3 linked regions of the Methylomagnum ishizawai genome follow. The protein of the gene in region 2 interacts with the protein of the main gene of each other region in a pairwise test. Links are inferred from orthologs where the notes say so. Each region holds a gene or a part of one and is shown on either strand. Other genes may lie near its edges.

Region 1 (4,215 bases), 2.1 Mb from region 2 along the record:
GGTTGTGGTCGGGTCAGCGGGAACGGTCGGACGGCGGCGGGCCGGCCAGCATCGGCAGGGCCGCCAGGAGTTCCAATTGCCGGATGGCCCGGCGCTGGTTGGCCCAATAGCGGGCCAGCGCCAGCAAGGCCACGGCCAGCGCCGCGAGGCAGCCGTAGAACAGGGTCTTGAGTTCGGCCAGTTCGCCCTTGAGGTCGGTTTTGTGGAGGGCGGTGGCTTGGCCCGCCGCCATGGGTTGGTAGCGCCCATGCTCTTGGCGGGCGGAGTCCAGCCCCAGCGTGGTGCCGGCCCGTTCGGTGTAGGCTTCGAGGGTTTGCAGGTCGCTCTTGAGCGATTCGAAGGCGCGGAGGTCTTCCAGCGCCACCTTGCCGGATTCGACGCTTTTTTCCAGCGCCTTGAGCCGGACTTCGACCGAGTCGGCCAGGAGGGCGTTGAACTTGGTTTGCAGGGCTTCCATGTGCTGGTTGAGGGCGCGGAGCCGGGTGTCGCCGCCGGTGTCCGCCGCCCATTGGGCTTCGAGATGGTTGACGAAGCCCTGGACCTGGAGGAACAGCACCAGCACCGCGGCCAGCAGGATGCCCGCCGCCAGAGCCGCGAAAATCCCGCCGGCGCGTCTTTGTGGCACCGGCAGGGCTTGCCGGACCAGGCCGCGCTGGCCGGACCTGTCAGCCACCACTCGCTTGCCTCGATATTGTTCGTACATTCGGACTTCCCCGTGAGCCGTCGCGGATGGCCGCGTGCCGCGCCCAGGGTGGTTCCATGGGGCCGCCGCCAATTTCGACCGGCAAATATCGCAGAATAGCCTTCATCGGTCAATTAAGGCCCGGGCCGCTTCCAGGGTCCGCTTCATGTCGCGCACGGCGGTGTCCAGTCCGGTCATGACCGCCCGCGCCACGATGGCATGGCCGATGTTCAGTTCGTGGATATTGGGGATGCGGCAGATATCGGCGACATTGTGGTAATGCAGGCCATGGCCGGCATTCACGATCAAGCCGAGTTCCCCGCCCAACCGGGCCGCCGCTTGCAGGCGTTCGAGTTCGCGCCGCCTCGCGCCGGGGCTGGCGGCGTCGGCATAATGGCCGGTATGGAGTTCGATCACGGGAGCGCCCGCCCGCGCCGCCGCTTCGATCTGGCGCGGGTCGGCGTCGATGAACAGGGAGACTTCGATCTCCGCCGCGGCCAGGGCGGCGCAGGCGTCCTTCATGCGGGCGGTGTCGGCGGCGACATCCAGGCCGCCTTCGGTGGTCAATTCGGCGCGTTTCTCGGGCACCAGGCAGCAGGCGGCGGGCCGGACCTTCCGGGCGATGGCGATCATCCCGTCGGTCACGGCCATTTCCAGGTTCAGGCGGCTGTGCAGCATCGCCGCCAGGAGTTCGATATCGCGGTCCTGGATGTGGCGGCGGTCTTCGCGCAGATGGGCGGTGATGCCGTCGGCCCCGGCCTGTTCGGCGATTAGGGCGGCTTGGACGACTTCCGGGTAGCGGGTGTGGCGGGCCTGGCGCAGCGTGGCGATATGGTCGATGTTCACGCCCAGGAGGATGGGGGCTATGGCGTTCATGCGTGCGGTGCTTTCCCTGTGGATGGTTGGAACAGGTCGCGGCTTTTGAGGCCGCGGCCATCGAGATAGTATTGGACGACCCGCCGCATCAGGTGTTTGGCTTCCTTGAGCGCCACCGGGCTTTCCAGGCGGTCGCGGCCCAGGTCCAGCAGGGTCGAACCGTGGATGGCCGCAGGATGGTCGGGCGGACAGGCCACCGGGCCGGATTCGATGTGGTAGGCGTAGGTCCGGGCCGGATCCACGGGCCGGCCGGAACCGGCTTCCCGGTCCAGGCACAGCCCATAGCCCAGGTGTTCCAGCAAGCCGACCTCGAAGCCGCGCAGGGCGGGTTCGGCGGAATCGTCGGCCTGGGCGAGCCGCCCCAGCGTGTCCAGGTACAGCCGGAACACTTCCGGGTAGGGGTCGAGGGGCGGGAGCAGGTACGAGAGCAGTTCGTTCAGGTAGAAGCCGCAGTACAGCGCGGTGCCGCGCAGGGCGAAGGCCTCGCCGCAGGGTTCCGCCGCCGTCAGCACCGGGAGTTCGCCCCGGCCCGTCCACGATAACCGCAAGGGGGCGAAGCATTGCAGGAAGGCCGCGCCTGGGGTGCGACCGCGTTTCGCGCCCTTGGCGAGCAGGTTCAAGCGGCCTTGCGGCTCCGAGAAGATATCCAGCAACAGGCTGGTTTCGCAGTAGTCGCGGCGGCGGAGGATGACCGCGTCCTGGCCGGGTTCATTCGGCATAGCCCAGGCTGCGTAGGGCGCGTTCGTCGTCCGACCAGTTCTCCTTGACCTTGACCCAGAGTTGCAGGAACACCTTGCCCTCGGTCAGGCGCTCCAAATCCTGGCGGGCGCGTTCGCCGACCTTTTTCAGCACTTCGCCCTGCTGGCCGATGACGATGGCTTTCTGGCCTTCCCGCTCCACCCAGATCAGGGCGGCGATGCGGGTCAGCTTGCCCTCGGTCTGGTATTGCTCGATCTCCACGCTGAGGGCGTGGGGCACTTCCTGGCCCAGCGACCTGATCAGTTTCTCGCGGATGATTTCCGCCGCCAGGAACCGGAGGCTGCGGTCGGTGAGTTGGTCCTGGTCGAAGATCGGTTCGCCCTCGGGCAGGAGTTCCATGATCTTGTGTTCCAGCGCGTCCAGGTTGTGGCCGCGCAGGGCCGAGGCCGGGATCAGGGCGGCGAAGGGATGGCGTTGCTGGGCGCTCTCCAGGAAGGGCAGCAGGGCGGCCTTGTCCTCCAGCCGGTCCACCTTGTTGATGACCAGGATCACCGGGGCGGCGGAGGTTTTGATGCGTTCCAGCACCAAATCGTCCTCGGGCAGCCACACGGGCCGGTCCACGATCCACACGATCACGTCCACATCCAACAAGGCCGTGCCCGCCGTGCGGTTGAGGTAGCGGTTCATGGCCCGCTTCTGGCTGGCGTGGATGCCGGGGGTATCGACGAACACCGCCTGTCCCGCCTCCGTGGTCTTGATACCGTGGATGCGGTGGCGGGTGGTTTGCGGGCGGCGCGAGGTGATGCTGATCTTCTGGCCGATCAGGTGGTTGAGTAGGGTCGATTTGCCCACGTTGGGGCGGCCCACCAGGGCGACATAACCTGCTTTCATGATTTGAATCCGAAGTCCTGGACCAATTTGGCCAGCATTTTCTCGGCGGCTTGCTGCTCGGCTTTCTTACGCGAGGAGCCGGTACCCTCGCAGGTCTCGGCGGTCAGCGCGATGCGGCATTCCACCACGAAGGTTTGGTCGTGCGGTTGGCCGACCACCGATTTGAGGATATAGACCGGCAATTCCAGGCCGCGGGCCTGCATGGCCTCCTGGAGCCGGGTCTTGGGGTCTTTCTTCCAATCCTGCACCGACAAGGCGTCGATCTGCTCGGCGAATTGGTTGAGGATCCAATGGCGGCAGGCGTCCATGCCCTGGTCCACCAGCAATGCGCCGATCAAGGCTTCCAGGGCGTCGGACAGGATGGAATCGCGCCGGTAGCCGCCGCTCTTGAGCTCCCCCGAACCCAGGATCAGGTAGTCGCCCAGGTTCAACTTGCGGGCGAGGTTGGCGAGCGAGGTCTGGTTGACCAGCATGGCCCGCAACCGGCTGAGGACGCCCTCGTCGGCGTCGCGGAACTTGCCGTACAGGCGTTCGGCGATCACGAAGCCCAGCACCGAATCCCCGAGGAATTCCAGCCGTTCGTTGTTGTCCGATTCGGCGCTGCGGTGGGTGAGGGCGCGTTTCACCAGCAGCGGGTTCCTGAAATGCAGGCCCAGTTTCCTGGCGAGTTTTTCCGGCTCTTGGATCAACGTGCGGCTACCTCGATGGAATCGTCGAAATGGGCGACGATATCGATATTGCCCATGATGGGCTGGGTGACATCATAGGCGATTTGTATCGTCATACCGGAACTGTCCTTGGTGATATAAACATTATCCTTGGTGACGCTGTTGATCATGTCGATATCCCAGTGTTTTGCCAAGCTGGCGAGGACTTCCTGCTTGGACCGCGTCGCCAAGTCGGGATCGCTTTTCAAGGATTGCAGGGAAGCGACCACTTTGTAATGGTCCAGGTAAATCGGGCCGATCTTGATAATCAGCATCGCGAAAAAACCGACCAAGCACATCAGCAGCACGAAGCCGAGGAAGGTCATACCACCTTGGCGGACGGGAGTTTGATTCATGGCC
Region 2 (4,158 bases):
CACGATAGGACTCGTCCTGTTCGTGCTGGGCAGCGCCCTCGCCGCCCTGTCCGACGATATCTACGGCATCATCGCGGGCCGCGCCCTGCAAGGCGCGGGCGCGGTGGCGGCGGTGGTGATGGCCCTCGCCGCCGACCTCACCCGCGAGGAGCACCGCACCAAGGCCATGGCCTTGATCGGCGTCAGCATCGGCTTCTCCTTCGCCCTGTCGATGGTGGCGGGACCGATACTCTCGGCCTGGATGGGACTGAAGGGCTTGTTCTGGGTGGTCACCGCCTTGGCCGCGCTGGGCATCGTGGTGCTCTATACCGCCGTGCCCGATCCCGTGACCAGCCGCTTCCACCGCGACGCCGAGGTCAGGACCGCTTCGTTCGGCACGGTGCTGGGCAACCCGGAACTGTTGCGGCTCGACCTTGGCATCTTCTGCCTGCACCTGATCCTCACCGCCACTTTCGTGGTGCTGCCCCTGGTACTGCGCGACACGCTCGACCTGCCCACCGCCCAGCATTGGCATCTCTATTTGCCGGTGTTCGTGCTGGCGATGGCGAGCATGGTGCCTTTCGTGATCGTGGCCGAGAAAAAGCGCAAGATGAAGCCGGTGTTCCTCGGGGCCATCGCCGTGGTGGCGCTGGCCGACCTGGGTTTCCTGGGATTCGGCGCGAGTTTCTGGGCGGTGTTCGGGCTGCTCTACCTGTACTTCACCGGCTTCAACCTGCTGGAAGCCACCCTGCCCTCCATGGTGTCCAAGATCGCCCCGCCCGACCTCAAGGGCACGGCCATGGGCGTTTATTCCACCGCCCAATTCCTGGGCGCGTTCGCGGGCGGCGCGGGCGGGGGCTGGATTTACGGGCATCACGGCATCCCGGCGGTGTTCCTGTATTGCGCGGTGGCGGCCCTCATCTGGCTGGCGGTGGCCCTGGGGATGCGCCCGCCGCGCCATGTCAGCAGCCTCCTGGTCAATGTCGGCGCGTTGAGCCGGGAACAAGCCGCCACCCTCTCGGGCCGTTTGCTGCAAGTGCCGGGCGTGGCCGAGGCGGTGGTCCTGGCCGAGGATGGCGTGGCCTATCTCAAGGTGGATAAGGACACCCTGGACCGCGCGGCCCTGACCGAAGAATTGTTCCAAACCCAGGCGGCCTGATCCGCCCTCTACGACAGCAAGACCGGGGCGAACCCGGCATTGAACCGTCCGGGCCGCCCCTACGGCCCCGGACACCCCGAATGCACACTATCGGAGAAACTTCCCATGGCCTCTCGCGGCATCAACAAAGTCATCCTCATCGGCAATCTGGGCCGAGACCCCGAAGTCCGCTACATGCCCAACGGCGAAGCCGTGGCCAACGTCACCATCGCCACCAGCGACTCTTGGAAAGACCCGCAAGGCAACACCCAAGAGCGCACCGAATGGCATAACGTGGTGTTCTATCGCAAGCTGGCGGAAATCGTCGGCCAATACCTGAAGAAAGGCGGCAAGGTCTACGTCGAAGGCAGCCTCCGCACCCGCAAATGGCAGGATAAGAACGGCCAGGACCGCTACACCACCGAAATCATCGCCAACGAAATGCAGATGCTCGACCGCGCCGGTGGCGGCGGCGGCATGGGCGGAGGCGGCGGAGACCCCGGCCCCTGGTCGGAAGCGACACCGCCCACCGCCACCCGCGACCGCGATTCCGAACGCTACGCCCCGCCGCCCCAGACCACGACGGGTTCCCCGGCACCCCAACGCCCGCCCGCGCCACCGGCGGGCGGCGGCATGGATGATTTCGACGACGATATCCCGTTCTAGGTTCTACCATCAGAGCATTTATTAAGAATCTCTCCAAAGCCCGCTTCATGCGGGCTTTTTTTTGGTTTTCAGCTGTAGAATTTTGGGAGGCGGTAGTTAATTGATTTGGTTTTCAAACCGGTTTCCGATGATGTTTATTCTTAATCGGCTTTAACTTGCTGGAAACCTCGCCCACCAACGAAATCTCCTCCCCGGAAACCTGCTTGATGGGCATACCCTTGGCGAAATTGATTTTGCCGAGGTCGATCCAGAACATATTCGGGGAACCGGAAGCCTGGAAGAAGTAGAGCCGGTCGCCCGCGTCCGCCAATGTGGTCCACAAGGTGGGCCAAGTATCTTCGGAATGGACTCCCGCCGATGTATTTTCGGCACCGAGCGGAACCGAGACCGTTTTGACAATGCTGTAGACCTCGGCCAAAGCCTCCCGGATATCCTTGGGCGCGGGTATTGTTTTCAAAAAGGCCGAGGCGCGGACAAAGCGGCTGGCGGGGTCGATGTCGCCGGGCAGGGGTTCGGTCCCGCCGAAATACCTGTATTTTTTAAGATTGTTCAGTTGCCAATCCAAAGGCGGCTCATTGGTCATGACGGACGAATCCTTGCCGCGATGCACCACCTTGGCCCCGTTGACGAACTCGATGACGGCGGAATCGCCGGTGGCGTCGGAAATGGAGATGTGCAGCGGCCATTCCCGCCCCGCCGCCTTCACCGAGACGATTTGGACTTTGTCCAACTCCGCCAAGGCCTCGGCAACCGTGGCGGAAACATCCAAGAGGTATTGAAGCACCATGGCATTGGCCACGCCGGGGCGGGTATCCCTGGTTTCGTATTGGGAGTCATGCAGATAAAGGAGGTTCGCCACGAACCCCTTTTCGTTCATGCCATCGGAGGTGGCTATCCCTAAAGAATTCACCACCACGCTGCCGTATTTCGAGACCCAGCGCACCCCGTTGCCATCGGTAACGGCCCCATCCCTGGCAATGCCCCGGGGATAGGCCACGAGCTTGGGATGGTCCGGTATGTAAAGGTCCATGGTGCGGCCTACGACATGGCCATGGTCCGTGTTGAGCAGGATGCGCGAGCAAGCCGTGGCTGCTTGGTCCAGCAAGCCAAGGCTCAAGCTTGCGGAAAGGACCAGGACGGAAAGTTGTTTGGCGGTCATGGGGAGCGCTCCAAATAGGATTGGGTTGGGGATGCCAGACCATCCGGCACAGGGTAGGAAAAGCCCGGCAATTCTGGGGTGGTTATGCGCACGGACGGAAAATCCCATGGCAAATCCAGCCGGGTATCGATCCCGGCCAACCAGCGTACCAACAGATCCATCGGCAATCCTGGAAGAATCTGGAGGCGGTGGAATGGGCCACCCTGGCCTGGGTGGACGGGGTTCATCGGCGACATCACGCCCGCCGAGGCCGAAGCCGCCTACTACCGTAGCCTTACCGAGCCCGCCATCGCGGCGTGGCTCACAGCAAACAGCCTCCGGAATTTCCGGGGCGGTCCATCCCGCTATTGATCCAAAACTTCAAAGGCCGGATCAACCGTTATGAAGGCGTAAACGGGCCCGGAGCCAATGGTAGGTCAATCGAAGGCCGGTGATGAACAGCCCGGATAGGACCACCAAGAGGAGCAGCTTCCGGAATACGTAATCGACCAGGGCTTCGCCGGCCTCGCGCGAGGCTTGCGTGACCACCGCAAGCTGGTCTTTGTGGGTGGCGGAGACCGCCAGGCTTAAAAGCCCATGAAGCTCGGCGGACATATGGCTGACTTCCCCGGCGGCCTTGCCCCATTCCCGGATGTCGAACGGCGGCGCGTTGGGATCGTCGGGCGAATCCCGTAGCTGTTGCGCGATGCCTTCGTAGGATTTCAAGACCTGGGCGGTCGCCTGGGCCATGTGGGTGCCTTCCGCGAGGGTCTCTTTCGTGGCTTGGGCCAGACCGACCAGCCCGATGCGCTCCTGGGTGAAGGCCTTGAGGACGCTCTCCCGTTCCGAAGACAAAAAGGCCGGCAGGGATTCGAGGCTTTTGGAAAGCCGCTCGCTGGAACCGGCGATCTGGGAACCGCTGCCGACCAGGCTGGCGACTTCTGGGATCTCGGCGGAACGCAGGGCCAGGAGTTCCGCCTGCCATCCCATCGTCTGGGGGAGCCGTTGCCCGATGAAAAGGGCGCGCTCCGCGAAAAGACGGGTTTCCGCCAATTCGCGGGCGGCCGGATCGAGTCCCGCGAGGGGATCTATGCCGAGGAGTCCGAAGACACTGTTCGGCAGCGCGCTGGACCGGTTGACCTCCAATCCCTTGGTGATATCGTTGACCATCGCGATACCGGCGAAGGCTTCGGGGTCCGCGTTCGGTTCGGCGAAGCTCCGCCGCCACCGCTCGATT
Region 3 (4,132 bases), 680 kb from region 2 along the record:
CCGTTCCTGCTGGGCACGCCGACCGCGCCCACCGCCGGGGAAACCGGCTGGAAGGACACGGCGACCGCCTACGGCCACCAAGTGCTGCGGGTCTTGGTGCGCTGGACCCCGACCGACACCCCGGTCGTCAAGCGCCAATCCTACGCCGGGCGCAACCTGTACCCGTTCGATCCCAGCGACGGGGAATATGTCTGGCATTGCCACATCATCAACCACGAGGACAACGAGATGATGCGGCCTTATAAAGTGGCGAAATAAGCGGAACGCGGGTTTCCAAGCCCCGGCCTGGAAACCCGCCCCGACCCATCCTGCCCGCCCGATCCCTCCGCCAATCCCGGCCCGCGTCCCCGCCGCCCCCTTGGACGCCCGGCCCCCTCGCTTGTTATCCTTGGTGACAATCCCTTTCCCAAACCGGGAAAGCGCCCTCCCACCGGACCCCGCCGCCCGACCGGCGGCGCTCCCGAACGTAAGCGAACCGCAACCATGGACTACCACGCCAAATCCGAATCCCTGGACTCCCTTTCCACGCCCTGCGCCGTATTGGGCTTCTACCAAAAACGCAAGCTCACCCCGTCCGCCCTGGCCCTGGACGAGCAGTTGGACGGCCTCCTGCAAAAACTGCTGAAACGCGACGATATCGAAGGCAAGCCCGGCGATATCCTGGCCCTGCCCCATCTGCCCGAAGGCGGGATCGAACGGGTGATCCTGGTCGGACTCGGCAAGAAGGAAGAACTCAAACCCGGCACCTACCGCAAAGCCCTCGCCGCCGCCGCCAAGGCGCTCAAGGACGCCAATGTCAAACAAGCGGCCAGCTTCCTGCACGAGGCCGAGGTCGAAGGCCGCGATGCCGGTTGGCAAATCCGCCAGTTCGTGGAAATCCTCGAAGCTTCGCTCTACCGCTTCACCCAGATGAAGAGCGAAGCCGAGAACCATAAAGCCCGCCTCGCCAAGCTGGTGTTCCAAACCGCGGACGACACCGTCAAAGCCGCCATCGCCCAAGGCCAGGCCATCGCCAACGGCATGAACCTCGCCAAGGAACTCGCCAACCTCCCCGGCAATGTCTGCACCCCGACCTATCTGGCCGAGCAAGCCGAAAAGGTCGGCAAGAAGCAAAAGAAGCTCAAGGTGAAAATCCTCGACGAATCCGACCTGGAAGAACTGGGCATGGGGGCGTTCCTGTCGGTATCGAAAGGCAGCCACGAACCGGCCAAGCTGATCGTCATGGAATACCACGGCGCCCCGGACAAGGCGGCGAAACCCTATGTGCTGGTCGGCAAGGGGCTGACCTTCGACGCGGGCGGCATCTCCATCAAGCCCGCCGCCGCCATGGACGAGATGAAATACGACATGTGCGGCGGCGCGGGCGTGATCGGCACCCTGGCCGCCGTGGTCGAAATGGGCCTGCCGCTGAACGTGGTGGGGCTGGTGCCCGCCTCCGAGAACCTGCCCGACGGCAAGGCCAACAAGCCCGGCGATATCGTCAAGAGCATGGCCGGGCTGACCATCGAAATCCTCAACACCGACGCCGAAGGCCGCCTGCTGCTGTGCGACGTGCTGGCCTATGCCCAGCGCTACGAACCCGCCGCCGTCATCGACGTGGCGACCCTGACCGGGGCCTGCGTGGTGGCTTTGGGCAAGGTGGTGTCCGGGCTGTGGAGCAATCACGAAACTTTGGCCGGGGCGGTGCTGCAAGCCGGGGAAACCAGCTTCGACCGGGTGTGGCGGATGCCGCTGCTGGACGATTACCAAGAGCAGCTCAAGTCCAATTTCGCCGACCTCGCCAATATCGGCGGGCCGGATGGCGGCAGCGTCACCGCCGCCTGTTTCCTGTCGCGCTTCGCCAAGGAATACCCTTGGGCGCATATCGATATCGCCGGCACGGCCTGGAAGAACGGCGCGGACAAAGGCGCGACCGGCCGCCCGGTGCCCTTGCTGACCCAGTATCTCATCGACCGGGCGGCGGAATCCGCCACCACCGAGTAAACCCCGCCCCATGCCCCGCATCGACTTTTATCTACTACCGGGCGCCGATGTTTATCAGCGCCACGTCACCGCCTGCAAGCTGATCGAGAAAGCCTACCGGCAGGGCCATCGCGTCTATCTCCGCACCGCCTCGCCCGAGGAAACCCAGTTGCTCGACAACCTGTTGTGGACCTTCCGGCAAGGCAGTTTCGTCCCGCACGAGGTGGCGGGCCCGCCTGCCGCGCCGGCCGAAGTCCCGGTGCTGCTGGGCCATGGCCCCGCGCCGCTCGCCATGAGCGATGTGCTGGTGAACCTGGGAACCCAGGTGCCGGAGGATTACGCCCGGTTCGGGCGGGTGGCGGAATTCATCGACGAGGACGCGGCGGTGAAACGGGCGGGGCGGGCGCGGTATAAGGCTTATAAGGAAGCGGGGCATGTGCCGGAAACGATTAAATTGGACGGCGGTATGGCGGGCTAACCCCTGGCCCGGCGACATCCGCCGTCAACACCGCCGCTTAAACTCCATCCAAAGGTATCCCGATGCACTATGTATTGATCATCCACGAAGTCGAATCCTATCCCGCATGGAAAACCATTTTCGACCAAGCCGCCGGGATGCGGAAAAACGCCGGTGAAATCGCCTATCAACTGCTCCGCTACGACAGCGAGGCCAATAAGATCGTCCATTTTTCGGAATGGTCCTCGCTGGAGCATGCCCGCCGCTTTTTCGAGTCCCCGGAATTGGTGGAAATCAGGGAACAGGCGGGCGTCAAAGCCCCGGAATTCATTTATCTACAAGAAATCGAGCGCGGCGCGTTATAACCCACCTTCCGCGCCCATCCGCCTTTACGTCGAATCCACACGCCAAACCCCATGGACAAAACCTACGACCCCCAAGCCATAGAACAAAGCTGGTATCAAACCTGGGAAGCGAGCGGCTATTTCCAGCCCTCCGGCACCGGCCCGTCCTACTGTATCGCCATCCCACCACCCAACGTGACCGGGAGCCTCCATATGGGCCATGGCTTCAACAACACCATCATGGACGCCTTGGTGCGCTACCACCGCATGAAGGGCCACAACACCTTGTGGCAAGTCGGCACCGACCACGCCGGCATCGCCACCCAAATGGTGGTCGAACGCCAACTCGCCGCGCAAGGTATCACCCGCCATAACATAGAGGGGGGGCGCGAGAAGTTCCTAGAAAAAGTCTGGGAATGGAAAGCCGAATCCGGCGGCACCATCACCCGGCAATTGCGCCGCCTGGGTTCCTCGGTGGATTGGAGCCGCGAGCGCTTCACCATGGACGAAGGGCTGTCGAAAGCCGTGCAGGAAGCTTTCGTGCGGCTGTACGACGATGGCCTGATCTACCGCGGCAAGCGGCTGGTGAACTGGGACCCGAAGCTCCACACCGCCATTTCCGACCTCGAAGTGCAGAACGAGGAGGAAAAAGGCTTCATGTGGCATTTCCGCTATCCGCTGGCGGATGGTTCGGGGCATCTGGTGGTCGCGACCACCCGCCCGGAAACCATGCTGGGCGACACCGCCGTCGCCGTCCACCCGGAAGACGAACGCTATCAACACCTGATCGGTAAAACCATCCGCCTGCCCATCACGGACCGGGAAATCCCCATCGTCGCCGATGACTATGTCGATCCCGCATTCGGCACTGGCTGCGTGAAGATCACCCCGGCCCATGATTTCAACGACTACGAAGTCGGCAAGCGCCACAACCTGCCGCTCATCAATATCTTCACAAGAGATGCGACGATTGTTAGTGACACAGACTGGCCAATGACCCATGAAGGGCTGAGGCATGCTCGCATTCAATCAAGGGATGTAATTGATTTGGCAACAGATATAGGCATTCCCAAAAAATACTGGGGACTCGACCGCTTCGAGGCCCGCAAGCAAGTCATCGCCGAATTCGAGAACCTGGGGCTCCTCGAAAAGATCGACCCCCACACCCTCAAAGTGCCGCGCGGCGACCGCTCCGGCGTGGTCATCGAACCCTGGCTCACCGACCAGTGGTATGTGGATGCCAAGAGCCTGGCCCAGCCCGCCATCGCGGCGGTGGAAGATGGCCGCATCCGCTTCGTGCCCCAGCAATACGAAAACCTGTATTTCTCCTGGATGCGGGACATCCAGGATTGGTGTATCTCCCGCCAAC

The links.
Region 1: the proteins of ssb (region 2) and recO interact in binary tests that used the Escherichia coli proteins (3 or more experiments, as listed by UniProt). The link is inferred for Methylomagnum ishizawai from one-to-one orthologs.
Region 3: the proteins of ssb (region 2) and K5658_RS09285 interact in binary tests that used the Escherichia coli proteins (3 or more experiments, as listed by UniProt). The link is inferred for Methylomagnum ishizawai from one-to-one orthologs.

Annotation. Positions count from the first base shown.
Region 1 is NZ_AP019783.1:3,483,623-3,487,837, forward strand. Bases 417-3,415 are described here. They hold recO (DNA repair protein RecO), read right to left. Parts: upstream 2,278-3,415; coding sequence 1,555-2,277; downstream 417-1,554. Other genes in these bases: K5658_RS15860 (hypothetical protein), read right to left, coding at 417-673; pdxJ (pyridoxine 5'-phosphate synthase), read right to left, coding at 806-1,558; era (GTPase Era), read right to left, coding at 2,267-3,148; rnc (ribonuclease III), read right to left, coding at 3,145-3,415. In the rest of the region: more of K5658_RS15860, read right to left, coding at 14-416; more of rnc, read right to left, coding at 3,416-3,837; K5658_RS15885 (DUF4845 domain-containing protein), read right to left, coding at 3,834-4,211. UniProt on the Escherichia coli protein: Involved in DNA repair and RecF pathway recombination.
Region 2 is NZ_AP019783.1:1,352,267-1,356,424, reverse strand. Bases 72-3,013 are described here. They hold ssb (single-stranded DNA-binding protein), read left to right. Parts: upstream 72-1,243; coding sequence 1,244-1,783; downstream 1,784-3,013. Other genes in these bases: K5658_RS06235 (linear amide C-N hydrolase), read right to left, coding at 1,896-2,942; K5658_RS06245 (MFS transporter), read left to right, coding at 72-1,138. Outside these bases: more of K5658_RS06245, read left to right, coding at 1-71; K5658_RS06225 (hypothetical protein), read right to left, coding at 3,315-4,158. UniProt on the Escherichia coli protein: Plays an important role in DNA replication, recombination and repair. Binds to ssDNA and to an array of partner proteins to recruit them to their sites of action during DNA metabolism. Acts as a sliding platform that migrates on DNA via reptation.
Region 3 is NZ_AP019783.1:2,033,702-2,037,833, reverse strand. What follows is about bases 801-3,716. They hold K5658_RS09285 (DNA polymerase III subunit chi), read left to right. Parts: upstream 801-1,993; coding sequence 1,994-2,440; downstream 2,441-3,716. Other genes in these bases: K5658_RS09275 (valine--tRNA ligase), read left to right, coding at 2,836-3,716; K5658_RS09280 (antibiotic biosynthesis monooxygenase), read left to right, coding at 2,503-2,784; K5658_RS09290 (leucyl aminopeptidase), read left to right, coding at 801-1,983. Outside these bases: K5658_RS09295 (multicopper oxidase domain-containing protein), read left to right, coding at 1-258; more of K5658_RS09290, read left to right, coding at 484-800; more of K5658_RS09275, read left to right, coding at 3,717-4,132. UniProt on the Escherichia coli protein: Part of the beta sliding clamp loading complex, which hydrolyzes ATP to load the beta clamp onto primed DNA to form the DNA replication pre-initiation complex.